Regions from separate parts of the Bradyrhizobium sp. Mp27 genome, predicted to be linked through region 3. Evidence: predicted binding sites of a transcription regulator. Region 3 holds the regulator's gene; each other region holds the start of a gene.
What was found. The regulator PhoB, encoded in region 3, activates phosphate uptake and scavenging genes when phosphate is short. The targets are predictions, from matches to a motif close to TGTCATNNANCTGTCAT.

Region 1 (3,620 bases), on a different contig from region 3:
GCTCTGGAGCTCCAGCGACTGCTCGGCCGCGAGGATGCTGCGGTTACGCGCGTTCTCGACATGGAGCTGGAAGTCGCGCTCCTCGCGGAACAGCCGGAAGCGGTTGCGCACCTCCCAGGATATCTGCATCGCACCGGCGTTCTGCGCGGCGGCGCGCTCGAGCGGCAAAGACGTCAGAATCCCAGCAAGCAGCAGGAGGCCTGCGGGAAGGGTACGAAAGGAAAAAGGGATCATGGCCCGCGTGTTCAACGGCAAAGTTGAGGCGGAAATATGAGAGCATAGCTGCCCCGCCCGCAACCTCTGTCTGACGGTCGCCCGCCCGCCTTACCGCTTGCTGGCCTGTCGCAACGACCGCTCGCGTTCCATCGCTGCGACCTGCTTGGGCAGGTTGGCTTGCGCGCAGGCCTCGGCCAGCCGCCGCCGCTCCTGCCAGGGCTCGACCACGTTCATCCAGAGCTCGCGCGCGCCCATGATGGAGATGGCGAGGCCGAACGGGATCACGAAATAGAGGATGCGGAAGACCAGCAGGGTCGCCAGGAGCTGCTCGCGGCCGAATTCGGGCAGCGCGACCAGCATGGCGACGTCGAACACGCCGATCGAGCCGGGCGCGTGGCTGGCAAAGCCGATCAGCGTCGCCAGGATGAACACCACCGCCAGCGACATGAAGTCGATCGACGGATTGGCCGGCATCAGCAGGTACATCGCCGTCGCGCAGAAGCCGAGATCGACCACGCCGATCAGGATCTGGACCAGCGTCAGCGGCGCCGAGGGCAGCACCACCTTCCAGCCCTTCTGGCCGAGCTCGCGGCGCTTCTCGCCCATGCAGAGCCAGACCAGATAGGCGCCGATCGAGGCGAGGCCGCCAAGCCCGATCAGCCGGTTGATCGACGACGGCAGTTGATCCATCGATGAGGCGGCATCCGGATGGATGACCATGCCGATCGAGAGCACGAAGATGTTACCGAGCCAGAAGGTCAGGCCCGAGAGGAAGCAGATCTTCGCGACGTCGATCGCGTTCAGCCCGTAGTCGGAGTAGATCCGGAAGCGGATCGCGCCGCCGGTAAAAACGGTGGCGCCGATGTTGTGGCCGATCGAATAGGACGTGAAGCTGGAGAGTGCTGCGATGCGATAGGGCACATGCTTCTTGCCGATCGTTCGCAGTGCAAAATAGTCGTAGAAGGTCAGCGTACAGAACGCGAAGACGACGCAGATCGCCGCCAACCCGATATTCCCGCGGGGAATCTCGGTCAACGCGGTCAGGATGACGCCGGTATCGATGTCCTTGAGAGTGCGCGCAAGCGTGGTGATCGCGAAGGCGATGATGAAGACGCTCGCAGCAACGCCGAGCCGTCGCCAGCCGATCCATCTCTTGAAGCCGCGCTTCAGCGCGGGCAGCAGTCCGTGCATTCATCCTCCCGGCGGGGGGCAAGACCGATCGGCCAGACATTGGCCGGTCCGGTGCGATCACTGCCCGAAATGGGCTTCGACCGCTAGGCATGATGTAGCTCATTTAAGGCAAAAACAGCGACTTGTGCAGCCCTTGACAACGATAGGTTCTGCGTTCGACCGATAGGTTCTGCGGTGGACCGCCGCTTTTGTCATATGTGGTTCATATCGGGCGCGCGTTAAGCATATGAGTCGAGGCACCTGCCTGGAACGCGCGTCCGCATCTTGACATGATTTCGTGTCCGCCCGCAGTCGGCATTGTTCCAACGCAAGCGATGCGAGCTTTTTTGGAACGTCGGTACCGTGCGCCGGTTAGCGCTCCATCAGCAATCGAACATGGCGGAATCATCGGCTTTTCGTGCGAGCCGACGCCTCCGTGTTCCCGAAACCGCGAGGATCGGAACGATGGGACTGTTCACAAAAGACATCAAGACCATGAACGACCTGTTCGTGCACCAGCTTCAGGACATCTATTATGCCGAGCAGCAGCTCACCAAGGCGCTGCCGAAAATGGCAGATAAGGCCACCGATCCGCAGTTGAAGCAGGGCTTTTTGACGCACCTCGAAGAAACCAAGCAGCACGTCAAGCGGCTCGAGGAAGTGTTCAAGATGCACGGCGCGCAGGTGAAGGCGGTCGACTGCCCGGCCATCGACGGCATCATCGAGGAAGCCGACGAGACCGCCGGTGAAGTCGCCGACAAGGCGGTGCTGGACGCCGCCCTGATCAATGCGGCCCAGGCCGCGGAGCATTACGAGATCGTCCGCTACGGCAGCCTGATCGCCTGGGCCAAGCAGCTCGGCCGCAACGACTGCGCCACCGTGCTCGCCAAGACGCTGGAAGAAGAGAAGGCGACCGACAGGAAGCTGACCACGCTCGCCGAGAGCAAGGTCAACCTGCGCGCGGCGAGCTAGGACCGGGCGCAGCCGCGCAAGGCGTCGCGCGGTCATCCCGCGCGGCGCTCGCGTATGACGCATCCATCATTCGGTCATTGTCGAAACATGACGCCGGGCTGGAAGCGTATGTTTCGCATGGGGCTGCAACCGAGGCGGCAGCATGCGAGCCAGCACCATCAAATATGAACCTCTCGACGGCGGAGCCGGCGCGCAGCGTGCCGGCTCGCGCCTTGCGACATCCCTCACGCTTGCCGCGATGAGCCTCGGCTATGGCGTGGTCCAGCTCGACGTCACCATCGTCAACACCGCGCTGGATGCGATGGGCAAAACGCTCGGCGGCGGTGTCGCCGAGCTGCAATGGGTGGTCAGCACCTACACCATCGCCTTTGCCGCTTTCATCCTGACCGCCGGTGCGCTCGGCGATCGCATCGGCGCCAAGCGCATCTTCATGGCCGGGTTCGCCATCTTCACTGCGGCCTCGCTCGCCTGCGCGATGTCGCCCAATGCGGCCGTGCTGATTGCAGCGCGGCTGGTGCAGGGGCTGGCGGCGGCGATCCTCGTGCCGAATTCCCTGGTGCTGCTCAATCATGCCTATGCGGACGACCGGGAGCGTGGCCGCGCCGTGGCGGTCTGGGCTGCCGGAGCGAGCCTGGCGCTCACTGCCGGTCCCTTCGTCGGCGGCGCGCTGATCACGCTGGTCGGCTGGCGCGCGATCTTCCTGGTCAACCTACCGATCGGTCTTGCCGGCTTGTGGCTGAGCTGGCGCTACGCCAGCGAGACCACGCGGTCGCGCTCGCGCGAGATCGATCTGCCAGGCCAGCTCGCCGCGATCGGTGCGTTGGGCACGCTTGCCGGCGCGATCATCGAAGCTGGCGCGCTCGGCTGGAGCCATCCAGCCGTGATCGCAGCATTCGTTGCCTCAGCCGCATTCGCGGTGCTCTTCGTCTGGCGCGAGAGCCGCACCGTGCAGCCGATGCTGCCGCTGTCGCTGTTCGGTCACCGGCTGTTTACCCTGACCACGATCGTCGGCCTCCTCGTCAACATCGCGATCTACGGTCTGATCTTCGTGCTGAGCCTGTATTTCCAGAGGATCGACGGGCTGTCGGCCTGGTGGACCGGGCTCGCCTTCGTGCCGATGATGGGTGCGGTGCTGCCCGTCAACCTGCTCGCGCCGGGTCTGGCCGAGCGCATCGGCTCGTGCCCGACCATCGTGGTCGGCGCCTGTATCTCGGCGCTCGGTTGTCTCGGGCTGCTCTGGATCGAAGCCGGGACCAGCTACT
Region 2 (3,620 bases), on a different contig from region 3:
CGATCGGCCTGAAATACACCGAGGGCTTTACCAAGCTTGTTCCGTCCGTCATCACGCTCGCGGCGATGGCCGGCAGCGTCATCCTGCTCGGACTTGCTCTCAAAACACTGCCCGTCGGAACCGCCTATGCGGTCTGGACCGGCATCGGCGCGGTCGGCACCGCCGCGCTTGGCATCATCCTGTTCGGCGAGCCGGCCACCGCGTTCCGCCTCGCCAGCATTGGGCTGATCGTCGCCGGCATCGCCGGGCTGAAATTCGTCACCTGACGAAAATCTGGACCGCCCACCAGGTCAGCGCCGCGACAATGGCCGAGGCCGGGATCGTGATCACCCAGGCATAGACGATCGAGCTCGCGACGTTCCAACGCACCGCCGAGACGCGGCGGGCCGCGCCGACGCCGACGATCGCGCCGGTGATGGTGTGGGTGGTCGAGACGGGAACGCCGAGGAAGGTCGCCATGAACAGGGTCGCGGCGCCGCCGGTTTCGGCGCAAAAGCCCTGCATCGGCGTCAGCTTGGTGATGCGCAGGCCCATGGTGCGGACAATGCGCCAGCCGCCCATCAGCGTGCCCAGGGCCATCGCGGCCTGGCAGGACAGCACCACCCAGAACGGCACCGAGAATTCGCCGCCGAGATGCCCTTGCGAATAGAGCAGCACGGCGATGATGCCCATGGTCTTCTGGGCGTCATTGCCGCCATGGCCGAGCGAATAGAGCGAGGCGGAGGCGAATTGCAAGATGCGGAAGGCGCGGTCGACCGCGAACGGTGTCGAGCGCACCGAGAGCCAGGACACGATCGCGACCAGCATCATTGCAAGCAGGAAGCCGACCAGCGGTGACAGCACGATCGCCAGCACAGCCTTGGACAGGCCACTCCATACCGCCGCCGAGATCCCCGCCTTGGCCATGCCGCCGCCGACAAGACCGCCGATCAGCGCATGCGAGGAGGAGGATGGGATGCCGAGCCCCCAGGTCACCAGGTTCCAGACGATCGCGCCGACAAGGGCCGCGAAGATCACCTGGGCGTCGACCACCGCGGGATCGATGATGCCGGTGCCGATGGTCTGGGCAACATGCAGCCCGAACACCATGAAGGCGATGAAATTGAAGAACGCGGCCCAGAACACCGCGAATTGCGGCCGCAGCACGCGGGTCGAAACGATGGTCGCGATCGAATTGGCCGCGTCGTGCAGGCCGTTCAGGAAGTCGAACAGCAGCGCGACGGCGATCAAGCCGACGAGGACAGGAAGTCCGAGCGCAGCATCCACGGCGCGACCCCTGCCCTAAACTTGCTCTATGACGATGCTGTTGATCTCGTTCGCGACGTCGTCGAAACGGTCGGCCACCTTTTCGAGGTGGTCGTAGATCTCGACGCCGACGATGAAATCCATCGCGCTGCCATCACGATGCTTGAGGAACAGCTCCTTCAGCCCGATGTCATGGAGATCGTCGACCCGGCCCTCCAGCTTGCCCAGCTCTTCCGTGATCGCGGTCAACATCGCGACGTTCGGGCCGATCGACTGCATCAGCGGCAACGCGCGCCCCACGAGATTGGCGCATTCGATCAGGAGCCCGCCAATCTCCCGCATCGGCGGCTCGAAGGTGCGGACCTCGAACAGCATCACGGCCTTGGCCGTCTGCTGCATCTGGTCGATGGCGTCGTCCATCGAGGTGATCAGATTTTTGATGTCGCCACGGTCGAAAGGGGTGATGAAGGTGCGGCGCACCGCCGTCAGCACCTCACGGGTGATGTTGTCGGCGTCGTTCTCGAACTGGTTGACACGCTGGCAGTAGACCGGCGTCTCCTCGCCCCCGTTGAGCATGCCCTGGAGTGCGATCGAGCCCTGGATCACGGTCTGTGCATGGCGGTCGAACAGGTCGAAGAACCGTTCTTCCTTGGGCAGGAAAGCGCGAAACCATCGCATCATGGGGATAGGCTACCGGTTGGAAATGGCCCGGCCCGAATTGGCCGTCACAAAAGTGTCATAGACCATTTCCGCTCCGCGCGCGTGTCATCTCACGCCCGCGGAGCCGGATCATCCACCGGATTCGCACACCAATTAAATTGGTGTGATATCAAAGACTTATAGCGAGCGGCGGAAGTAATGGGCGATTTCGCCGATGACGCCGCGACGGAAGGTGAGCACGCAGACCACGAAGATCGAGCCCTGGATCACCGTCACCCACTGGCCGAAGCCGGCCAGATATTGCTGCATGGCGATGATCGCGAAGGCGCCGACCACGGGACCGAAAATGGTGCCGAGACCGCCGACCAGCGTCATCAGCACGACCTCGCCCGACATCGTCCAGTGCACGTCGGTGAGCGAGGCATTCTGCGCCACGAACACTTTCAGCGAACCGGCAAAGCCGGCCAGCGTGCCCGACAGGACGAACGCCAGGAACTTGTACTGATCGGTCCGGTAACCAAGCGAGATCGCGCGCGGCTCGTTCTCGCGGATCGCCTTCAGCACCTCGCCGAACGGCGAGTTGATGATCCGGTAGATCAGCAGGAAGCCGGCGAGGAAGCCGACCAGCACGACATAATAAAGAACCGTCGGCTTCGAGAGATCGAACACACCGAACATGCGCCCCTGTGGAATGCCCTGGATGCCGTCCTCACCATGGGTGAACGGCGCCTGGAGGTAGATGAAGTACAGCAGCTGCGACAGCGCCAGCGTGATCATCGAGAAGTAGATGCCCTGGCGGCGGATCGAGATGTAGCCAGTGATCAGCGAGAGCCAGAAAGCCGCGACGATTCCGACGAGGATGCCGAGCTCCGGCGGCAGCGCCCACACCTTCAGCGCATGCGCGCTGCAATAGCCGGCGGTACCGAGGAACATCGCGTGGCCGAACGACAGCAAGCCGCCATAGCCGATCAGGAGGTTGAAAGCACAGGCGAGCAGCGCGAAGCACAGCGCCTGCATCACGAAGAACGGGTAGATGCCGCTGAATGGCACTGCGGCCAGCAGCAGTGCCATCAGGACGAATACGATCATCTCGTCTCGAATGGCGCGCGGGGTCACCGGCAGCGTGTCGTCCGTCAAGGCTGTCATATCAGGCCGCCCTTCCCGTCAATCCCGTTGGCTTCACCAAGAGCACCAGCACCATCAGCACGAACACGACGGTGTTGGAGGCCTCGGGGTAGAAATACTTGGTCAGGCCCTCGATCACACCGAGCGCAAAGCCGGTGATGATGGAGCCCATGATCGATCCCATGCCGCCGATCACGACCACTGCGAACACGACGATGATGAGGTCGGCGCCCATCAACGGCCGCACCTGGTTGATCGGTGCCGAGAGCACGCCAGCGAGCGCCGCAAGGCCAACGCCAAGACCGTAAGTCAGCGTGATCATGCGCGGCACGTTGATGCCGAAGGCGCGAACCAGTGTCGGATTCTCAGTGGCGGCGCGCAGGTAGGCACCGAGCCGCGTCTTCTCGATCAGGAACCAGGTCGCGATACACACCACCAGCGAGAAGATGACGACCCAGCCGCGATAGATCGGCAGGAACATGAAGCCGAGATTCATGCCGCCCTTGAGCTGGTCCGGAATGGCGTAAGGCAGGCCGGAGGAGCCGAAATAGTTCTGGAACACGCCCTGCACGATCAGCGCGATGCCGAAG
Region 3 (3,620 bases):
CCGTATCGATGAGCGCGGCCGGTGGTTTGCCGCAGGCGCCGGTGTTGCCCGAGGCCCCGGCCAAGGTGACGGTGCGCAACCTGAACTTCTATTATGGCGAGCACCACGCGCTGAAGAACATCAATCTGGCGCTCGGCACCAACCGCGTCACGGCGTTCATCGGCCCGTCGGGCTGCGGCAAGTCCACCCTGCTGCGCATCTTCAACCGGATGTACGATCTCTATCCGGGCCAGCGCGTCACCGGTCAGCTCATGCTCGACCAGACCAACATCCTCGACCCCAAGCTGGACCTCAATCTGCTGCGCGCCCGCGTCGGCATGGTGTTCCAGAAGCCGACGCCGTTCCCGATGACGATCTACGAGAACATCGCCTTCGGCATCCGTCTCTACGAGAAGATCTCGAAGTCCGAGATGGACGACCGCGTCGAGAAGGCGCTGCGCGGCGGCGCGCTGTGGAACGAGGTCAAGGACAAGCTTAACGCCTCCGGCCTGTCGCTCTCCGGCGGCCAGCAGCAGCGCCTCTGCATCGCCCGCACGGTCGCAGTGCGGCCTGAGGTGATCTTGTTCGACGAGCCCTGCTCGGCGCTCGACCCGATCTCGACCGCCAAGGTCGAGGAGCTGATCCAGGAGCTGTCCGAGAACTACACGATCGCGATCGTCACCCACAACATGCAGCAGGCGGCGCGCGTCTCCGACAAGACCGCCTTCATGTATCTCGGCGAGCTGATCGAGTTCGACGACACCAGCAAGATCTTCACGTCGCCGACCGACCGGCGCACGCAGGATTACATCACCGGCCGGTTCGGCTGAGGAGACGGAACATGGGTTCTGAACATACCGCAAAGGCCTTCGACACCGACCTCCAGGAGCTCACGCGCCTAGTCGCCGAGATGGGCGGCATCGCCGAGCGCATGATCGTCGATTCCGTCGACGCGCTGATCCGCCGCGACGTCGCGCTCGGCCAGCGCGTCGTCACCATCGACACCGAGCTCGACGCGCTCCAGAAGAAGATCGAGGAGCGCGCCGTGCTCACCATCGCGCGCCGCCAGCCGATGGCGGTGGATCTGCGCGAGATCGTCGGCGCCATGCGCGTCGCGACCGATCTCGAGCGGATCGGCGACCTCGCCAAGAACATGGGCAAGCGCGTCGCGGCGCTGGAGACGGATTTTCATCCGCTCAAGCTGTTCCGCGGCCTGGAGCACATGACCGACCTCGTGCAGCAGCAGGTCAAGTCGGTGCTGGACGCCTATGCCGCGCACGATCTGCCGGCGGCGATGGCGGTGTGGAAGGGCGACGAGGAAGTCGACGCCATCTGCACCTCGCTGTTCCGCGAGCTGCTCACCTACATGATGGAGGATCCGCGCAACATCTCGTTCTGCATCCATCTGATGTTCTGCGCCAAGAACATCGAGCGCATCGGTGACCACGCCACCAACATCGCCGAGACCGTGTTCTACATGATCGAGGGCCAGGCGATCACCGACAAGCGGCCGAAGGGCGACATGACGACCTTCGCCACGACGGTCCCGAACACTTAAGGAGCTACGACACCATGGGCGCACGCATTATGGTGGTTGAGGACGAGGAAGCTCTCACCGAGCTTCTCCGCTACAACCTCGAAGGCGACGGCTATGACGTCGAGACGGTGATGCGCGGCGACGATGCCGACACCCGCCTCAAGGAGCATATCCCCGATTTGATCGTGCTCGACTGGATGCTGCCGGGCCTCTCCGGCATCGAGCTGTGCCGGCGGCTGCGCACCCGGCCCGAGACCAAGCAGCTCCCGATCATCATGCTCACCGCGCGCGGCGAGGAGAGCGAGCGGGTGCGGGGTCTTGCGACCGGCGCCGACGACTACATCGTCAAGCCGTTCTCGGTGCCGGAGCTGCTGGCACGCGTGAAGGGCCTGCTCAGGCGCGCCAGCCCGGAGCGGCTCGCCACGGTGCTCGCCTATGGCGACATCGAGCTCGACCGCGACAAGCGCCGCGTGGCGCGCTCGGGCCGGCCGATCGATCTCGGCCCGACCGAATATCGCCTGCTGGAGTTCTTTCTCGAGCATCCCGGCCGCGTGTTCTCGCGCGAGCAGCTGCTCGACAGCGTCTGGGGCCGTGACATCTACATCGACGAGCGCACCGTCGACGTCCATATCGGCCGCCTACGCAAGCTGCTCAATCTCGGCCGCGAGCAGGACCCGATCCGCACCGTCCGCGGCGCGGGCTACGCACTGGACGATCGCTTTGCGAAGGCGGAGCAGGCGTAAGGGGTTGCTGTGGCAGACGTGATTTAGCGGGCTGCCACAGCATCCTCGATGTCGTCCCTGCGTTCGCAGGGACCCATAACCACAGGGAGTGGTTTGGCGACGACTCGGAGTGATCATCCCGCGCAATAACTACGCGCCGGGATTATGGGTCCCTGCGTTCGCAGGGACGACACCGAGTGAGTTGAGCCGTCATCGCGTGACGGCGCCGTCTTCGTAGTCAGCTAATCCGATACCTCAGCGCGGACCAGGCTTCGCCGGCGCGCGCCGGCGATCCGCCGCGGGCTGATACGCCACGCGCGAGTGCTGGGCGCAGTAGGGCAGGCCGGAGAGCGCCTTGCCGCCGCAGAAGAAGAAATCCGGGCTCGAGGGATCGCCGACCGGCCAGTGGCAGGTGGCCTCGTTCAGCTCCAGCAGCGACAGCCGCTGGCTCATAGGCACGACGTTGTCGTAGGTGACCGGTTCGGCCTCGACCTCGACTTCGAAGGCTTGCGCCAGCGCGGTGTTGCCGCGTGCGATCGGGCGGGTCACCCGCATCATGTGCTGGGCGGGGCGCGCCTTGCGCGGCCGCGGCGCTGCCGATGAAGGGCTCTTGGCGCGGCCCGACAGGCCGAGCCGGTGCACTTTGCCGATCACGGCATTGCGGGTCACATTGCCGAGTTCAGCGGCGATCTGGCTGGCCGAAAGTCCGGCCTCCCAGAGCTTTTTCAGCTGCTCGACGCGATCATCCGACCAGGTCAAAACGGTCATTGCACCCTTTCCTTCGCCGGCGCCTGCCATCCTGGCGGCCGCACGGCGAATGCCTAAGCTTCGAAAAACCCGTGCCGCCAGAATCCCTTAAGGCTCGCCGGGCGCACCAGATGCGCCCGAACGCTTACGCCGGTACATGAGGACTTAGAGGATCAGAACTGCTGCACGAGATGTCGTATCTGACAAGCCAAACGCTACAATATGGCGTGACTCACGCGCAAGAGTCCGCCGACTCGCTTCCACATGTTCCGTGGCGGAAACACGCAAAATCGCCACCGCAAGACTACGGATTCTGCGTTTCGTGAGGCTTTCCGGGCGGCATTGACACCGGTTTCACCAAGCATAAGATAGTGATACGTGCCGCCCTTAAAAGGCGGCACGTTTCGTTTTCCGGGCCGGTCAATGGTGCGTTGCGCAATGCACGCTCACACCGTCCGCAACATTCAAGTGATCGTCATGACTAACAGCGCAGCGCCGCATTTGCTCCCCGTTTTCGCCAGGGCCGACCTCGGTTTCGAGCGCGGCGAAGGCTGCTGGCTGATTGCGACAAATGGCGATCGCTATCTCGATTTCACCTCGGGCGTGGCGGTGAATGCGCTCGGCCATGCTCATCC
Region 4 (3,620 bases), on a different contig from region 3:
GTAGCGGTTGTTCTCGATGACGTAGATCACCGGCAGCTTCCAGAGCTCCGCCATGTTGAAGCTCTCATAGACCTGGCCCTGGTTGGCCGCGCCGTCGCCGAAATAGGTGACGCTGACATTGTCGTTACCACGATAATGGTTGGCGAAGGCCAGACCCGTGCCGAGCGAGACCTGGGCGCCGACGATGCCGTGGCCGCCGTAGAAGTGCTTCTCCTTGCTGAACATGTGCATGGAGCCGCCCTTGCCCTTGGAATAGCCGCCGCGCCGGCCGGTGAGCTCGGCCATGACGCCGTTGGCCTCCATGCCGGTGGCAAGCATATGACCGTGGTCGCGATAGCCGGTGATGACCTGATCGCCCTGCTTGAGGGCCATCTGCATGCCGACCACCACGGCCTCCTGGCCGATATAGAGGTGGCAGAAGCCGCCGATCGCGCCCATGCCGTAGAGCTGGCCGGCCTTTTCCTCGAACCGCCGGATCAGGAGCATGTCGCGGAGCGCTTTGAGCTCCTGCTCTCTGGTGAATTCCGGGGGCGAACCGCCGTCGGTCTTGTCCTGTGGAGTGCTTGCGGCGGCTTTCTTGGGTGCGGCCATGGGAATTCCGGGTCAGAGAAAACTTCAGCCCTCTCTAACCCAAGTCAAACGCCCTTGGAAAGGACCGCGGCGGCATGGCTCGACTTTCATTATGCCGCACTGCAACGTGGCCGAAACTTTGCAAAACCTTTGGCGCCGATCGGGCAACTTTAGCTCACCGGTCAGCGAAGGGAACGTGAGCAGCCAACGCAAAGAAATCGGACGCGCTGTTTTGTATCCGAAATCCCACGCGCGTCCGATTCGCCGTGCCGGCCTTACCAGCCCAACTCGCGTAAATACGCGGCGCGGACGGCAACGCCGGTATGCGTGAAGTCGCTGAAGACCCCATCGACGCCGAGCCGGTAGAATTTGAGATATTCAAGGCTCGGGTCGCCGCGATAGTCGGCAGCAAGATATTTCTTCTCGTTCCGAAACGTGAAGACATGGACGAAAAGACCGAGCTTGTGCGCGTCCGCGACAAGGCTGGTCGCGTCCTGCGTCGAAGCCTCCGGCGTCGATCCCTTGTAGGGCGTGCCGTCGGCATTTGCGTCCTTCCACGGCGCGATCTTGAGCGGAACGATATATGCCTTCCACGGACCGATGCCCTCGGCATAGGTCTTGATCTCGGCAAGCCCCTCGGGCGTCAGCATCGCATCGTACAAGCGCGCATCGCCCGCAACCGTCCAGTCGAACGGGCGCGAATTCGTGATGTTGTTGAGGAGAACCTTGCCGGTTTTGAAGTCGATTCCGTTGCCGTCGACGAGTTGGACCTGCCGCGTCTGGAGGCCGTGGCTGCGCATATATTTCAGGCTGCCGGGTTCGAAGCTCTGGACCAGGATGGGAGCGTCCTTGGTATTGAGGCTGTTATCCCTGATGATCTTGATCAAGGCATCCTCGAGCGGACGGCTGCCGGCCGCGCCGCAGCCATTGGCGATCGCCTGGGCATTGTTCCAGGTCGGGTTCTTGGTTTCGGGATAGACGAGGCTGGACCGCCCGGTCTCCTTGCTCTTGACCTTGGCGATGTCGATGACGTCCTGGAAGCTGATGATCGAGAGCTTGCCGTTGAAGACTTTCGGCCGCTCGTTGGCCGCGTCATAGGTGGTGCCGCCGATCCATTGCTTCAGCTCGGCCATGGTGAAGTCGCTGATCGACCAATCGTTGGTATGATCCTCGCCGTCCACGATCAGCGACTTCAGCACCGACTTGGGATCGGCCGGGTCGCTGAGATCCGTCAGGTAGTCGGCAGGCACGCCGGTGGCCGACGGGGCCTTGACGCGCACACCGGGCACGGTGCGCTTGCGGGCGGCGACGGCCGCATTGGTCTTCGCCACCTCGGCAATGTTGGTGTTGTCGCTCAGCCAGGGGTTATGACGCACGACCAGAACGCAATCCTTGGTCAGGTGCAAATCCTCTTCGAGTGCATCGGTCCCGAGCGCCGCGGCGAGGTCGTACGACGCCTCGGTCTCTTCAGGTACCAGGCCCGGCAAGCCGCGATGGCCAAGGACCAGTGGCGCCTTTCCATCGACGGTCAGGAAGGGCTTGGCGCTGGCCGGCGCCGGGCCGGACTGTGCAAAGGCCATCGACAGCGGCAGCACTGCCGCGCCGAGCAGCATCGCTGCGACACTCATTGTCCGTCCTGAACGACTGTTCCGCATCACCAAGCCTCCGTCTTTGCCCGGCATCGCTTCGAATGCCGCGGGCGCCGAACCGGATACGGTCGGCGCTGTCGTATTGTCTCAAGACTCTGACAGACGGATGACGACGGAGAGGGCAGCGCAAAGTTGCGCCACCCTCTCCTACCCCATCAGATCTTGCCCGATCGGATCTAGCCCGATCAGAAGAAGCCAAGCTTCTTCGGGCTGTAGCTGACCAGGAGATTCTTGGTCTGCTGGTAGTGATCGAGCATCATCTTGTGGGTCTCGCGACCGACGCCCGACTGCTTGTAGCCGCCGAACGCGGCATGCGCAGGATAGGCATGGTAGCAGTTGGTCCAGACCCGGCCGGCCTGGATGGCCCGGCCGAAGCGGTAGCAGCGGTTGGCATCGCGACTCCAGACGCCGGCTCCCAAGCCGTAGAGCGTGTCGTTGGCGATCGCGAGCGCTTCGTCATCGGTCTTGAAGGTTGTGACCGAGACGACGGGACCAAAGATCTCCTCCTGGAAGATTCGCATCTTGTTGTGGCCCTCGAACACCGTCGGCTGGACGTAGAAGCCGCCGGACAGATCGCCGCCGAGCTCGGCACGGCCGCCGCCGGCCAGCACCTTGGCGCCCTCCTGCTTGCCGATGTCGATATAGGAGAGGATCTTGGCGAGCTGCTCGCTGGATGCCTGCGCGCCGATCATGGTGTCGGCCGCACGCGGATCGCCCTGCTTGATCGCGGCGACGCGCTTCAGCGCCCGCTCCATGAAGCGGTCGTAGATGTCGGCGTGGACAATCGCCCGGCTCGGACAGGTGCAGACCTCGCCCTGGTTCAGCGCGAACATCACAAAACCTTCGATCGCCTTGTCGAAGAAGTCGTCGTCCTCGGCGGTGACGTCGTTGAAGAAGATGTTCGGCGACTTGCCGCCGAGCTCGAGCGTGACCGGGATCAGGTTCTGGCTGGCATATTGCATGATCAGCCGGCCCGTGGAGGTCTCGCCGGTGAAGGCGATTTTCGCGATCCGCGGGCTGGACGCGAGCGGCTTGCCGGCTTCGAGGCCAAAGCCATTGACGATGTTGAGGACGCCGGGCGGCAGGAGATCGCCGATGATCTCGGCCCAGACCATGATCGAGGCCGGGGTCTGCTCGGCCGGCTTGAGCACGACGCAATTACCGGCGGCGAGCGCCGGCGCGAGCTTCCAGCACGCCATCAGCAGCGGGAAGTTCCAGGGGATGATCTGGCCGACCACGCCGAGCGGCTCGTGGAAATGATAGGCGATGGTGTCGTGGTCGATCTCGCCGATCGAGCCTTCCTGTGCGCGCACCACGCCGGCGAAATAGCGGAAATGATCGATCGCGAGTGGCAGGTCGGCGGCGCGGGTCTCGCGGATCGGCTTGCCGTTGTCCCAGGTC

Region 1: a site for PhoB is predicted at 1,597-1,613, ahead of QJT78_RS17515 (YbhN family protein). Genes of this name have one in related genera too.
Region 2: a site for PhoB is predicted at 1,969-1,985, ahead of QJT78_RS15550 (DUF47 domain-containing protein). Genes of this name have one in related genera too.
Region 4: a site for PhoB is predicted at 2,315-2,331, ahead of QJT78_RS18615 (glycerophosphodiester phosphodiesterase family protein). Genes of this name have one in related genera too.

The regions. Positions count from the first base shown of each region.
Region 1 covers NZ_JASAUS010000029.1:66,789-70,408, reverse strand. Annotated here, with positions in the region: gene QJT78_RS17520 (hypothetical protein) at 1-234, opposite strand, end outside; gene QJT78_RS17515 (YbhN family protein) at 325-1,407, opposite strand; gene QJT78_RS17510 (ferritin-like domain-containing protein) at 1,852-2,358, shown strand; gene QJT78_RS17505 (MFS transporter) at 2,501-3,620, shown strand, end outside.
Region 2 covers NZ_JASAUS010000024.1:49,230-52,849, forward strand. Annotated here, with positions in the region: gene sugE (quaternary ammonium compound efflux SMR transporter SugE) at 1-266, shown strand, start outside; gene QJT78_RS15545 (inorganic phosphate transporter) at 259-1,266, opposite strand; gene QJT78_RS15550 (DUF47 domain-containing protein) at 1,282-1,926, opposite strand; gene QJT78_RS15555 (branched-chain amino acid ABC transporter permease) at 2,083-3,051, opposite strand; gene QJT78_RS15560 (branched-chain amino acid ABC transporter permease) at 3,053-3,620, opposite strand, start outside.
Region 3 covers NZ_JASAUS010000003.1:49,992-53,611, reverse strand. Annotated here, with positions in the region: gene pstB (phosphate ABC transporter ATP-binding protein PstB) at 1-809, shown strand, start outside; gene phoU (phosphate signaling complex protein PhoU) at 821-1,537, shown strand; gene phoB (phosphate regulon transcriptional regulator PhoB) at 1,552-2,259, shown strand; gene QJT78_RS03195 (GcrA family cell cycle regulator) at 2,494-3,006, opposite strand; gene QJT78_RS03190 (aspartate aminotransferase family protein) at 3,463-3,620, shown strand, end outside.
Region 4 covers NZ_JASAUS010000033.1:13,303-16,922, forward strand. Annotated here, with positions in the region: gene pdhA (pyruvate dehydrogenase (acetyl-transferring) E1 component subunit alpha) at 1-591, opposite strand, end outside; gene QJT78_RS18615 (glycerophosphodiester phosphodiesterase family protein) at 846-2,198, opposite strand; gene adh (aldehyde dehydrogenase) at 2,405-3,620, opposite strand, start outside.